DNA from 3 places in the Pseudomonas sp. ATCC 13867 genome. Region 2 is predicted to be linked to each of the others. Evidence: predicted binding sites of a transcription regulator. Region 2 holds the regulator's gene; each other region holds the start of a gene.
The links. Region 2 encodes sigma-54, which starts transcription at its own class of promoters, with help from an activator protein. Its sites were predicted from a motif close to ANTGGCATNNANNTTGCTNT; they were not measured.

Region 1 (3,277 bases), 110 kb from region 2:
GCTTGAACGAACCGATCCTGGCTTCCGGGAAGCCTTCATGGAGCAGCGTTTCGCGTGGAACGTCGTGCTCCTTCTTGCAGGCCGGGCACAGTTTTCTGGCCAGGCGCTGGGCAATGATCAGGTTGGTGGAGGTGGCGAGGTTGAAGGAAGCCACGCCCATGTTCAGCAGGCGGGTGAGGGTTTCCGCGGCGCTGTTGGTGTGCAGGGTGGACATCACCATGTGCCCGGTCTGGGCTGCCTTGATGGCGATTTCTGCGGTCTCGAGGTCGCGGATCTCGCCCACCATGATCACGTCAGGGTCCTGGCGCAGGAAGGCACGCAGTGCCTGGGCGAAGTCCAGGCCTGTCTTCGGGTTGACGTTGACCTGGTTGATGCCTTCCAGGTTGATCTCCACCGGGTCTTCCGCGGTCGAGATGTTGATGTCCGGGGTGTTGAGGATATTCAGGCCGGTATACAGGGATACTGTCTTGCCCGAGCCGGTGGGGCCGGTCACCAGGATCATGCCCTGCGGCTGCTTGAGTGCCGAAAGATAAAGCTGCTTCTGCTCTTCCTCATAGCCCAGAGCGTCGATGCCCATTTGCGCACTGGCCGAGTCGAGGATACGCATCACGATCTTTTCGCCCCACAGCGTGGGCAGGGTATTGACGCGGAAGTCGATGGACTTGGTCTTGGATACGCGCATCTTGATCCGACCGTCCTGGGGCTTGCGGCGCTCGGAGATATCCAGGCCAGCCATGACCTTGAGGCGGGCGGAGATGCGGCTGACCAGTTGGACCGGCGGCTTGGCGACTTCCTGGAGCATGCCGTCGGTGCGGAAGCGAACGCGGTAGATCTTCTCGTAGGGCTCGAAGTGCAGGTCGGACGAGCCGCCCTTGATGGCATCCAGCAGCATCTTGTTCACGAAGCGCACCACCGGGGCGTCGTCGGCGTCGCCGCCGATGGCTTCCTCCTTGCGCTCGGCATTGCCGCTCTCGATATCCAAGCCTTCCAGATCGACGTCGCCCAGGTCATCCAATCCGCCGGTAACGCTCTCGAAGAGCTTTTCGATGGCATCGCCGAGCCGGTCGTCTTCGACCAGGATGGCTTCGGTGGTCAGTCCGGTGCTGAATTGGATGTCGGTGATTGCCTGATGGTTGGTAGGGTCTGACAGTCCAACAAAGAGCTTATTACCTCTCCGCCACAAGGGGAGGACTCGGTGCTGGCGAACGAGTTTCTCGCTGACCAGCTCCTTGGGAAAGCTCTCGCGGTCCAGGCTACTCAGATCGCAGAAGGCGACACCGAACTGGTCGGCGGCCAACTCCATCAATGGACGGCTTTTTATCAATTTGTTCTGTACGAGATAGGTCACCAACGACAGCTTATTGCGTTGCGCCTGTAGCTGGGCTTGCCGCGCGCTGTTCTCATCGAGCAGTTGAGACAACACCAGCTGCCGGGCAAGGCCGGACAGGACGACTTGATCGTTCATAAGGAGGTAGCCGGAAGATGGGTATTAAGCCTTATAACGCAGTTGGCAGGACGTGCCAAATTCGACAGTGGGAGCTGTCAAAATTTGTCACTTCGTGCGTAATTTCGCTGCTGGTTGCCTGAAACTGTCTGCGGATACTGTATTTTTGGGTGTAGGAGTTCTGGCACGGAAGCTGCTTTCTCCAGGTCAGGTCTCAGGACCGCACCTAAAAACCTGGAGAGAATTATGAACGCTCAAAAAGGCTTTACCCTGATCGAACTGATGATCGTGGTTGCGATCATCGGCATCCTGGCCGCCATCGCGCTGCCGGCATACCAAGATTACACCGCCCGTGCCAAGGTTTCTGAGGTTGTACTGGCTGCTTCCGCTTGTCGCACCACTATTACTGAGGTTGTTCAATCCGCCACTACGCTGCCGGCAGCGAATGCCTGGGGGTGCGAGAGCTCTACTGCTACTTCTAAGTATGTTGCTAAGATCGAAACTGATGCCAATGGCGTGGTGAGTGTTACTGCGGGCACCGGCATCAACTCCGATGTTGATGGTAAGGTGCTGACTTTGACCCCATCTTCCTCGGCTACTACTATTACTGCGCCTACTGCTGGTGGCACTATTAATCGCTGGGTTTGTGGCGATTCCTCTACCACCACTATTCCGCAAAAGTTCCTGCCGGGCTCCTGCCGCGGCTGATAGCCAGTTGGTGTGAAGGAAACCCCGGTCTCTCCGGGGTTTCTTTTTTGTTTTTTCGTCGGTTATTGGCTGTAAAGATCGAGTCTTGAGTATGAGTGAGCTTCGTGACATGGACGTGGCGCATCGGTCACCATTAATCAACAAGATTGCCTTCGGGATTTTGGCAGTCTCGCTTCTGCTTGTTCTGCGTCCGTATTCCGGTATCCGGCATGATGCCATCCTGTATCTGGGACAAGGGTTCCTGAGATGGCAGCCCAGTGAGTTTTCTCATGATCTTTTCTTCGCTTATGGTGGGCAGGCCGAATTTACCGTTTTTCCACAACTCCTAGCTTGGTTGCTGAAGCACTTTTCTGTTGCAGATATATTCATCGTTGCAACATTTCTGGGGCGAGTCCTTTATCTGGTCGCCGCCGGGCTGCTAGTCCGAGCCCTCTTTCGTGAAAACGGTGTGCGTACTCAGGTGTATGCGCTATTGGCGGTGCTAGCGCTGCCGTCGGTATATGGTGGTTTCCTAGTATTCAGCTACAGTGAGCCTTTTTTTACCGGTAGAACACTGGCCGAGCCATTGGGGCTGATGGCGCTTGCTGCGCTGTTGTCAGGGCGTTGGCTAATTTGTACCGTCCTATGGCTTATGGCGGCGCTTCTCCATCCCTTGCAAGCCCTGGCTGTTTGGATCGTGATCTGGTTCTGGCTAGTACTTCAGAATAGGCGCTGGTTGCTGTTGTTGATTCCGGTTGTGCTGGTGCTGTTACTTGCCGCATTGGGAGTTAAGAGCCTTGCTTTCATCGCTCTTAAGTATGATGCGGAGTGGTACTCATGGATTGCGAGCCCAAATAGAAACGTATTCATGCTCAAGTGGCCCGTCAAGTCCTGGATGGCGCTGCTGTCGGATAGTTTCCTTCTGGTTCTTTCCATTCAGTATTTTTCCGGGCGCTTGCAGGTCTTCGCCAAAGCGGTGTTTTTGGCGCTGATCTGCTCCTGCCTCGCGAGTATCGTGCTGGCGGACCTCATGCGGCTTGCATTCATGACCAGCCTTCAGTTGTGGCGGGTCCAATGGGTGGCCCACTGGTTTGCGATGGCTGCGCTGCCTTTGCTGGCCTGGAGTATCTATAACCGGGAGTACGG
Region 2 (3,277 bases):
TGGAAAGCCTGCTCGAGGAGTTCCACATCCACCACATCCGCGACAACCTCGGCATGAGCCTGTCCGGCGGCGAGCGGCGCCGCGTGGAAATCGCCCGCGCCCTGGCCAGCGCACCGAAGTTCATCCTGCTGGACGAACCCTTCGCCGGCGTCGACCCGATCTCCGTGGGCGACATCAAGCAGATCATCCATCACCTCAAGGCCAAGGGCATCGGTGTGCTGATCACCGATCACAACGTCCGCGAGACGCTGGATATCTGCGAAACCGCCTACATCGTCAACGACGGCCAACTGATCGCCGAGGGCAGCTCCGAGACCATCCTCGCCAACGACCTGGTGAAGGAAGTCTATCTGGGCCACGAGTTCCGTCTCTGACCCGGAAGCCGCCCTTCCGGCGGCGCCTCGCCCCGTTCCACGACGGCCCGGACCTGTGTCCGGCGCCGTGCATTCTGCCGTCTCGCACCTGCCCGATACTCAGGTTGTAACGAAAGGTCGACAGACCCTAGGCAAAGCGTCCAGACTCAGGCATATAATTTGCTTCCTCGCGGCGCCCAGGCGTCCGTAGTCGTGGATATGGCGCTTGCTGCGCCAGCGAACAAGGTGCCTAGTTCCAGCCATGAAACCATCGCTCGTCCTCAAGATGGGCCAGCAGCTGACGATGACTCCGCAGCTGCAACAGGCCATCCGACTGCTCCAGCTCTCCACGCTGGACCTGCAACAGGAAATCCAGGAAGCCCTGGAGTCCAACCCGATGCTGGAACGTCAGGAAGACGGCGACGACTACGACAACAGCGACCCAATGGCCGACGGCGACGACTCCGCCGCCCAGGGCGCCAGCAGCAACTCGCAGGACAGCTTCCAGGAAAGCACTACCCCCAGCGTCGACAGCCTCGACGAGGACCAGTGGGCCGAGCGCATCCCTAACGAGCTGCCGGTCGATACCGCCTGGGAAGACATCTACCAGACCAGCGCCAGCAGCCTGCCCAGCAGCGACGATGACGAGTGGGACTTCACCGCCCGCACCTCCGCTGGCGAAAGCCTGCAGAGCCACCTGCTCTGGCAGGTCAACCTGGCGCCGATGTCCGACACCGACCGCCTGATCGCCCTGAGTATCATCGACGGCATCAACGACGACGGTTATCTCGAAGAGTCCCTCGACGACATCCTCGCCTCCCTCGACCCGGAACTGGGCGTGGAGATGGACGAGGTGGAAGTCGTCCTGCGCCGCGTGCAGCAACTCGAACCCGCCGGCGTCGGCGCACGCAACCTGCGCGAATGCCTGTTGCTGCAACTGCGCCAGTTGCCGGCCAAGACCTACCTGCTGACCGAGGCCCTGAAGCTGGTCTCCGATCATCTCGACCTGCTCGGCAGCCGCGACTACAGCCAACTGATGCGGCGCATGAAGCTCAAGGAAGACGAGCTGCGCGAGACCATCGAGCTGATCCAGTCGCTGCACCCGCGTCCCGGCTCGCAGATCGAGTCCGGCGAAGCCGAATACGTGGTGCCGGATGTCATCGTCCGGAAACACAACGACCGCTGGCTGGTAGAACTGAACCAGGAAGCCGTGCCGCGCCTGCGCGTCAACTCGCAGTACGCCGGCCTGGTGCGCCGGGCGGACTCCAGCGCCGACAACACCTTCATACGCAACCAGTTGCAGGAAGCCCGCTGGTTCATCAAGAGCCTGCAGAGCCGCAACGAGACGCTGATGAAGGTGGCGACCCAGATCGTCGAACACCAGCGCGGTTTCCTCGAATACGGCGAGGAGGCGATGAAGCCCCTGGTCCTGCACGACATCGCCGAAGCCGTGGGCATGCACGAGTCGACCATCTCGCGCGTCACCACGCAGAAATTCATGCATACCCCGCGTGGCATCTTCGAGCTGAAGTACTTCTTCTCCAGCCACGTCAGCACCGCCGAGGGCGGCGAATGCTCGTCCACCGCGATCCGCGCCATCATCAAGAAACTGGTCGCGGCGGAAAGTCCGAAAAAGCCATTGAGTGACAGCAAGATCGCTGGTTTACTGGAAGCACAGGGCATTCAAGTGGCACGTCGCACCGTCGCCAAGTACCGGGAGTCCTTGGGGATTGCTCCCTCCAGCGAACGCAAGCGACTGGTATGACGTTGATCCACGCCAAAGTGTTCCGGCGGCAGGCCACCTAACCTGCCACTTATACACGGGCAATAAGGAGAAAGCGGTATGCAAGTCAACATCAGTGGACATCAACTGGATGTGACCGACGCCCTGCGCGACTATGTCGTCGAAAAACTCGGACGACTGGAGCGCCACTTCGACAAGATCACCAATGTTCAGGTCATCATGGAGGTCGAGAAACTGAAGCAGAAAATCGAAGCCACCCTGCATATCGCAGGGGGTGAGGTGGTGGCCTGTGCCGAACATGAAGACATGTACGCAGCCATCGACCTGCTCACCGACAAGCTCGACCGCCAACTGATCAAGCACAAGGAAAAATACCTCGAACGCCAGCAGGGTGTTGGCGTCCGTTAACCCTTCCCTATGATTCGACTCGAGCAAATCCTGACCCCCGGCCGTTCCCTGGTGAACGTGCCGGGCGGCAGTAAAAAACGCGTCCTTGAACAAATCGCAAACCTGGTAGCTCGCGAGCTGCCAGGTTTCGATGCGCAAGACATCTTCGAAAACCTGGTGGCTCGGGAACGCCTGGGGTCCACCGGATTCGGCAATGGCATCGCCATTCCGCACTGCCGCCTCCCCGGCTGCCAGTCTCCCATCAGCGCGATCCTGCACCTGGACGCCCCGGTCGACTTCGACGCCCTCGACGGCGCGCCGGTCGATCTGCTGTTCGTCCTGCTGGTGCCGGAAGCCGCCACCGAAGAGCATCTGGAGCTGCTTCGGCAGATTGCTTCCATGCTCGACCGTTCCGACGTCCGTGACCGCCTGCGCCACGCCGCCAACGGCGAAGAGCTGTACCGGATCGTCGTGGACTTCCAGAACGGCCACTGATCATGCGCCTGATCATCATCAGCGGACGGTCCGGCTCGGGCAAGAGCACCGCACTCAACGTGCTCGAGGACAACGGTTTCTACTGCATCGACAACCTGCCCGCCAGCCTCCTCCCGGACCTGGCGCAACGTGCGTTGCTGCACACCGAACTGCTGCACCCGCAGGTCGCCGTCTCCATCGACGCGCGCAACCTGCCCAGCCAGCTGCAGCGCTTCCCCGAGTTGCTGCAGGAAGCCCGCGACAAGCACATCCAGTGCGACGTGCTGTACCTCGATGCCGATGACGAGACGCTGCTCAA
Region 3 (3,277 bases), 740 kb from region 2:
GGTCTTCTCGTTGAGGGTGATGGTGATGATGTCGCCCACGCGGAAGGCCTTGCGGTCGCCATAGAGGTTGTTGTCGAAACCGGCCTGGTAGATCGAACCGTTGTTCTGCGCGGCGGGCACCGGGGTGCGCGGCAGCACGGGGGCGTAATAGGGGTCGTCCGGTTTCGGCGGAGGACTGACGCACCCGGCCAGCGCGGCGATGGCCAGCAGCGGAAGAAGGTGGGAACGGTTCATTTACAGCTACCTCTCGGGGAGAGCGATTACGACTCACGGGAGCCTGGGGCTCCGTCATTCACTACAAGTTCTGGGTGACGAAGGAGAGCATCTGGTCGGCGGTGGAGATCACCTTGGAGTTCATCTCGTAGGCGCGCTGGGTGGTGATCATGTTCACCAGTTCCTCGACCACGTTGACGTTGGAGTTTTCCAGGGTGTTCTGCTGCACGGTACCCAGGCCGTTCAGCCCCGGCGTGCCGACCTGCGGCGCGCCGCTGGAGCCGGTCTCCAGGAACAGGTTGTTGCCGATCGCCTGCAGGCCGGCCGGGTTGATGAAGTCGGCGGTCTGGATGTTGCCGATGATCTGCGGCTGCGGGTTGGCGTTGGTGGTCACCGAGACGGTGCCGTCCTGGCCGACGGTGAAGGTCTGGGTCTCGTTCGGCACCACCACGGCCGGCTCCAGCGCGTAGCCGTTGGCGGTGACGATCTGGCCGTCGGAGTCCAGGTGGAAGCTGCCGTCGCGGGTGTAGCCGACGGTGCCGTCCGGCATCAGGACCTGGAAGAAGCCGCGGCCGTTGACCGCCATGTCCAGCGGCTGGTCGGTAGTCTGCAGGCTGCCTTCGGTAAAGTTCTTCTGGGTGCCGACGATGCGCACGCCGGTGCCCAGCTGCAGGCCCGACGGCAGTTGGCTGTCCTGGGTGGAATTGGCGCCCGGCTGACGTTTGATCTGGTACAGCAGGTCCTGGAACTCCGCGCGGTCGCGCTTGAAGCCCGTGGTCGAAACGTTCGCCAGGTTGTTGGAAATGGTGGTCAGGTTCATGTCCTGGGCCGAAAGACCCGTCTTGCTGACCCACAGTGCCGGAAGCATCGTCGTTCTCCTCGGGCGCCGGATTCATGGCGCCTCGATCAGGTGATTAGCTGAATTGCAAAACCCGCGCCATCGCTGCCGAATCGTCTTCGGCAGTGCGCATCATCTTTACGTGGAGCTCGAACTGGCGGGACAGCGAGAGGATCGAGGTCATCTCTTCCACCGCGTTGACGTTGCTCGCTTCGAGGAAGCCCGACTCGATCGTGGCGTTGGCGTCGGCCTGCGGCGCCGGCTGGCCCGGCTGCTGCTTGACCCGCACCAGGCCGTCGAGGCCCTTCTCCAGTTGCCTGGGGTCCGGGGTGACCAGCTTGATGCGGTCCACCTCGGCCACCACGCTGGGGTTGTCGCCCAGGCCACGGATGCTGATGGTGCCGTCTTCGCCGATGTCGATCTTTTCCTGCGGCGGCACGGCGATCGGCCCGCCATTGCCGATCACCGGCAAACCGTCGCCGGTGCGCAGTTGGCCGAGGGCGTCGATTTCCAGGCTGCCGGTGCGCACATAGGCTTCACTGCCGTCGGGCGCCTGCACGGCGATCCAGGCGTCGCCCCTGGCGGCGACGTCGAGGTCGCGACCGGTTTCCTGCAGGCTGCCGGCGGAGAAGTCGGTGGCCGGGCGCTCGCTCATGGCGTAGACCCGCGACGGGAAACTGTCGCCGAACACCTGCATCGAACGCGCCTGCTCGAAGTCGCGGCGGAAGCCGTTGGTGGAAATGTTCGCCAGGTTGTTGGCGTGAGCGCGCATGGCCAGGGTGTTCTGGCTCGCCCCGCTCATCGACACGTACAGCATCTTGTCCATCGAATCCTCCAGGCCCGCGTCGATTGCCGCTCGCGGGCGTTTGAAGGCTATTCAGCAAGGGACGTGCCAGAACTAGAGAACGAGCGTAAGAGTTTGATCTACAAGGGCTTATAAAAAGAAAAGGCTCCCGAAGGAGCCTTTCGAAGCCGGCGGCGGCGATGCCCTGCCGCCACCGGCAAGGGGCCTTGCCGCTCTCTGCAGGATGGCGCCGAGCGAAGCGGTACCCAGCGCGGCGGATAACGTTGTGTTCCTACGAAAAGCATTGCGAACGAAGTCCACTCTACAGTTGAACGTCGGCGCAGGTGGCCAGTTGCAGGAGCGAGCAGGGCCTTAGCGCAGGTTGATGATGGTCTGGGTGACCGCATCCTCGGTCTGGATGGTCTTGGCGTTGGCCTGGTAGTTGCGCTGGGCGACGATCAGGTCCACCAGTTCGTTGGACAGGTCGACGTTGGACGCCTCCAGCGCACCGGACTGCAACGCGCCAAGGGTGCCCGAACGCGGGGTGCCGATCACCGGCTCGCCGGACTCCGAGGACTGCACCCAGGAGGTCTTGCCGATCGGGTTCAGGCCCTGGACGTTGGCGAAGTTCGCCAGCACCACCTGGCCCTGCACCTTGGACTGGCCGTTGGTGTAACGGGCGAAGATGTTGCCCTGATCGTCGATTTCCAGGCCCGATAGCTGGCCGGTGGTGTAGCCGTCCTGGTTGACGCTGTTCACCGCGAAGGCCGTGGCGTACTGGGTGGACTTGCGCACGTCCAGGGTGATGCCACCCGTGTTCGGGGTGGCGCCGTTGGCGTTCCAGGTCGGCGGGGTCTTGCCGTCGGAGATCGCCGGGATCCAGTCGCCCAGCACCAGGGTGCCGTCGCCATTGGGGTTCGGGGTGAAGCCATCGCCCGTGAGGTTGTTCACCGGCGTCTGGGTCAGCAACTGGCCGGCCGCGCTGAAGGTCAGGTTGACCTGGTACGGGCTGCTGCCCATGCCGTTGACCGCGGCAAGCACGCTGGCCGCGGTGGCGCCCGGAGCATTGGCCGCTGCGGTGGCGGCGGCGACGGCAGCCGCCGAGGCACCGGCGGCAGGGTCGCTGACCGCCGCGAGAACGCTCGCCGCATCGGCCCCCGTCGCACCCGCCGCATTGGTCGCAGCGGTGATGGCGGCGGTATCGTCGGTCGGATTGCCCGGGTTGCGGCCGTCAACCAGCACATTCATGGTCCAGTCGTTGGGACCGGTCTTGGTGAAGTACTGGGTCAGCACATGGGCATTGCCCTGGCTGTCGTAGACGTTCACCGAGGTCGAGGAGTTGTAGGTGGTCGGGTCGTTGGCGTTGAACGGGGTGACCGTCGGCGTGGTGTTGGTGGAGTTCAGGTTGAAGGTCTGGGCGATCTGGCTGGTGGCCTTCGGCG

Region 1: the regulator sigma-54 is predicted to act here: its motif matches at 1,625-1,644, upstream of H681_RS04970 (pilin).
Region 3: the regulator sigma-54 is predicted to act here: its motif matches at 1,929-1,948, upstream of H681_RS08790 (flagellar basal body rod protein FlgF).

What each region holds. Positions count from the first base shown of each region.
Region 1 covers NC_020829.1:1,073,684-1,076,960, forward strand. The annotation lists gene pilB (type IV-A pilus assembly ATPase PilB) at 1-1,465, opposite strand, end outside; gene H681_RS04970 (pilin) at 1,691-2,152, shown strand; gene H681_RS26320 (hypothetical protein) at 2,244-3,277, shown strand, end outside.
Region 2 covers NC_020829.1:1,182,518-1,185,794, reverse strand. The annotation lists gene lptB (LPS export ABC transporter ATP-binding protein) at 1-374, shown strand, start outside; gene H681_RS05415 (RNA polymerase factor sigma-54) at 616-2,118, shown strand; gene hpf (ribosome hibernation-promoting factor, HPF/YfiA family) at 2,197-2,505, shown strand; gene ptsN (PTS IIA-like nitrogen regulatory protein PtsN) at 2,515-2,979, shown strand; gene rapZ (RNase adapter RapZ) at 2,982-3,277, shown strand, end outside.
Region 3 covers NC_020829.1:1,924,627-1,927,903, reverse strand. The annotation lists gene flgH (flagellar basal body L-ring protein FlgH) at 1-234, opposite strand, end outside; gene flgG (flagellar basal-body rod protein FlgG) at 296-1,081, opposite strand; gene H681_RS08790 (flagellar basal body rod protein FlgF) at 1,128-1,877, opposite strand; gene H681_RS08785 (flagellar hook protein FlgE) at 2,208-3,277, opposite strand, start outside.